2 regions of the Rhizobium sp. WCS2018Hpa-16 genome follow, and region 2 is predicted to be linked to the other one. Evidence: predicted binding sites of a transcription regulator. Region 2 holds the regulator's gene; the other holds the start of a gene.

Evidence for each region. Region 2 encodes HrcA, which represses chaperone genes, less so after heat shock. Its sites were predicted from a motif close to GTTAGCACTCNCNNNNNGNGAGTGCTAAC; they were not measured.
Region 1: a site for HrcA is predicted at 774-802, ahead of groES (co-chaperone GroES). Genes of this name have one in related genera too.

What each region holds. Positions count from the first base shown of each region.
Region 1 covers NZ_JAVTIX010000002.1:562,340-564,542, reverse strand. Annotated here, with positions in the region: gene chrA (chromate efflux transporter) at 1-691, opposite strand, end outside; gene groES (co-chaperone GroES) at 862-1,158, shown strand; gene groL (chaperonin GroEL) at 1,222-2,203, shown strand, end outside.
Region 2 covers NZ_JAVTIX010000002.1:106,070-108,272, forward strand. Annotated here, with positions in the region: gene rph (ribonuclease PH) at 1-432, opposite strand, end outside; gene hrcA (heat-inducible transcriptional repressor HrcA) at 592-1,683, shown strand; gene grpE (nucleotide exchange factor GrpE) at 1,796-2,203, shown strand, end outside.

The DNA.
Region 1 (2,203 bases), 460 kb from region 2:
CGGAGGTGATCCATAACAGCAGCAGGGGCAATTGCCAGATGACAATGCCAACCAGAAGTCCACGCAGCAGTTTTTTCCATGACGGATTGGCCGTGCTGACCTCGCCGCTTTCCGCGACCGCCAACGCATTTCCTCGCGCTTTGAAAAAGCCGACAAGCCCGGCAGCCAGAATGACCAACGGGAACGGCACGGCAAAGAAAAACAGCGCCACGAATGCCACCGCCGCGATGCCAACCAGAAAGCGGCTCGTCAACGCCCGCTTTGCCACCCGCAGCAACGCCTCCAGCACGATGGCGAGCACTCCTGCTTTCAGGCCCGACAGAAGTGCAGGCAGCCAATGCGTATCCTGATAAAGCGCATAGGCCGATGCCAGCGCGACGATGACCAGAAAGCCCGGCAGAATGAACAGCAGACCGGCGACAATGCCGCCGCGCCTGCCATGCAGCAGCCAACCGGAATAGGTGGCCAGTTGCTGCGCTTCCGGACCCGGCAACAGCATGCAATAATTCAGCGCGTGCAGGAACCGTTCTTCACTCAGCCAACCCTTCTCGTCCACCAGCACGCGGTGCATCAGGCCGATCTGTCCGGCGGGTCCGCCGAAACTCAAAAGGCCGATGCGCGCAAAGGCGGCAGTCATCTCCAGAAAGGAAGGGCGGGCGGGTGCGATATCGCTGCGTAAAAATTCTGTCATGCGCTGGTAGTAACCATTTTACATGAAAATTTTCCGACAGGCCGTCCTTGACTCGGCAACATGGGCTGCTTATCTCCGTGTTGCTGGCACTCTACACTAGGGAGTGCTAACAATCATCACGCGGACCTGTTGTTAGGTCCGCTCAGGTCATTTGATCGAGGGATTAGACAATGACAAGCACCAATTTCCGTCCGCTGCATGACCGCGTCGTCGTTCGTCGCGTTGAGTCTGAAGCAAAGACCAAGGGCGGCATTATCATTCCTGATACCGCCAAGGAAAAGCCACAGGAAGGCGAAATCGTTGCTGTTGGCACCGGCGCCCGCGACGAAAGCGGCAAGCTCGTTCCTTTGGACGTCAAGGCTGGCGATCGCGTTCTGTTCGGCAAGTGGTCCGGCACCGAAGTCAAGCTCAACGGCGAAGACCTTCTGATCATGAAGGAATCCGACATCATGGGCGTTATCGGCTGATCAGCCGGTTTTTCTCACTTTTCCATGACAACCAATGGGCAATGAGCCCGGGAGTTTTCTACAATGGCAGCTAAAGAAATTAAATTCGGCCGCACAGCGCGCGAAAAGATGCTCAAGGGCGTCGACATTCTCGCAGACGCAGTGAAGGTAACGCTTGGTCCTAAGGGCCGTAACGTCATCATCGACAAGTCTTTCGGGGCACCACGCATCACCAAGGACGGCGTTTCTGTCGCCAAGGAAATCGAACTTGAAGACAAGTTCGAGAACATGGGCGCACAGATGGTCCGCGAAGTTGCTTCGAAGACCAACGACATCGCTGGTGACGGCACCACGACTGCGACCGTTCTTGCACAGGCCATCGTTCGCGAAGGCAACAAGGCTGTTGCAGCCGGCATGAACCCAATGGACCTGAAGCGCGGTATCGACCTCGCTGTTTCCGAAGTTGTGAAGGATCTCCAGGCCAAGGCCAAGAAGATCTCCACATCTGAAGAAGTTGCACAGGTCGGCACGATCTCTGCAAACGGCGACACGCAGGTCGGCAAGGACATTGCTGAAGCCATGCAGCGCGTTGGCAACGAAGGTGTTATCACCGTCGAAGAAGCCAAGACTGCCGAGACCGAACTCGAAGTCGTTGAAGGCATGCAGTTCGACCGCGGCTACCTGTCGCCTTACTTCGTCACCAACCCTGAAAAGATGGTTGCTGACCTGGAAGACGCTTACATCCTGCTGCACGAAAAGAAGCTTTCGAACCTTCAGGCCATGCTGCCTGTTCTCGAAGCCGTCGTTCAGACCGGCAAGCCACTCGTCATCATCGCTGAAGACGTTGAAGGCGAAGCTCTTGCGACGCTCGTCGTCAACAAGCTGCGTGGCGGCCTGAAGATTGCTGCTGTCAAGGCTCCTGGCTTCGGCGATCGCCGCAAGGCAATGCTCGAAGACATCGCTATCCTGACCGGTGGTACCGTTATCTCTGAAGATATCGGCATCAAGCTTGAAAACGTCACGCTCGACATGCTCGGCAAGGCGAAGAAAGTTTCGATCACCAAGG
Region 2 (2,203 bases):
CATCCACTTCAAGCAGTCATGCAAGGCAATCCAAGCGCCGGTGATGGAGGCTGTGCGCGTGCCGCCATCTGCCTGGATCACATCGCAGTCGATGCTGATCTGGCGCTCACCCAGCGCCTGAAGATCAACCACCGCCCGCAGCGAGCGGCCGATGAGACGCTGGATTTCCTGTGTGCGACCACCCTGCTTGCCGGTAGACGCCTCGCGGCGCATCCGCTCGTGGGTGGAGCGCGGCAGCATGCCGTATTCTGCGGTAACCCAGCCCTTGCCGCTGTTGCGCAGCCATGGTGGCGTCTTTTCTTCGAGGCTGGCCGTGACGAGCACATGCGTATCGCCGAATTTCACCAGACAGGAACCCTCGGCGTGTTTGGAGAAATTGCGCTCGAAAGAAACTTTGCGCATCTGATCGGTTTTTCTGCCTGAAGGCCGCATAGGGGTCGTCTCCGTTTTAATCTCCGCGTCTTAAGGCCGTGATACCGGTTTTGCAAAGGAAAAGCGGGCCATGGCTTTGGCATATGCAATTTCCATTGTCACTTAACGACGCGAACGACTATATTCCATGTGTTACTGACAGAACGAAGAGTTGAGTGAATGGGCGTTTCTCATCCGAGCGGAAAAGAACCGGGCGCGCTGCTGGATGATCGCTCACGCGAGATTTTCCGCCGCATCGTGGAAGGCTATCTCGAAAACGGTGAGCCGCTGGGTTCGCGCAGCCTCTCGCGCCTGTTGCCCATGTCGCTATCGCCCGCATCCGTGCGCAATGTGATGAGCGATCTTGAGGAGCTTGGCCTCATCTACTCACCGCATATCAGCGCCGGGCGATTGCCGACGCAGACGGGCCTACGCTTTTTCGTGGATGCCTTCATGCAGGTGGGGGATTTGCCGGAAGAACAGCGCGCCAGCATCGACCGGCAGATCGGCCCGGTATCCGGGCGTGAGCAGCCCATCGAGGGCCTGCTGACCGAGGCTAGCCGAATGCTGTCAGGCATGTCGCGCGGCGCTGGCCTTGTTCTGACGACCAAAAGCGATGCTGTGCTGAAACATGTCGAATTCATCAGGCTGGAACCAACCAAGGGCCTCGCCATTCTGGTGGGAGACAACAACCAGGTTGAAAACCGCATCATTGAGCTGCCGGCTGGGATCACCTCCTCGCAACTCACCGAGGCCGCCAATTTCATCAATGCGCATCTGGCCGGGCAAACATTGCCGGAACTGCGCACGCAGCTTTTGCAGCAGAAGGATGCCTTGCAGACGGCGCTGAGCACATTGGCGCAGGATCTTGTCGAGCGCGGTCTAGCCGTCTGGTCTGGCGACAATGAAGAGGGCAAGCTGGGTCGTCTGATCGTGCGCGGACGCTCCAACCTGCTGGAAGGTCTGGCCGGTGAAGAGGACATCGATCGTGTGCGTTTGCTGTTTGACGATCTTGAGCGCAAGGACAATCTGATCGAGGTTCTCAATCTGGCCGAAACGGGATCGGGCGTCAGGATTTTTATCGGTTCGGAAAACAAGCTGTTTTCCCTGTCCGGTTCCTCGCTCATTGTTGCGCCTTACCGGGATGATGAAAACCGGGTGGTGGGCGCCGTGGGTGTCATTGGGCCAACGCGGCTGAATTACTCGCGGATCGTGCCAATGGTCGATTACACCGCCCAGATCATGGCTCGGTTGTCCAGCAAACGACGTTGATTGTGAAAACCTGCTGGCGAATAGGAGATGGTTTGCCTGCAAGCCTTGATTTTTGCTTGGCAAAGCTCGATATCGGGCACAACCCATAACAGATCTAAAGCTGGAGAACGTCATGACCGATGACACGAACAAGAACGGACCCGACGCAGACGTCGTCGACGAGGCACTTGAGGCGCTGGAAATCGATAATGATGCGCCTGAGCAGGGCGAGCCTGATCCGATTGATGTGCTGAAGGCGGAAAATTCCGAGCTGCGCGACAAGTTCCTGCGCCTGGCCGCTGAGATGGACAATCTTCGTCGCCGCACAGAGCGTGAAGTCAAGGATGCCAAGGCCTATTCCGTGGCAGGCTTTGCCCGCGACATGCTGGCCGTATCCGACAATCTGCGCCGCGCGCTCGACACCATTCCCGAGGAGTTGAAGACAAACTCCGAAGCTGGCATTGCCGGGCTGATTGAAGGCGTCGATATGACCGAACGCTCGATGCTCTCAGCACTGGAGCGTCACGGCGTGCGCAAGATG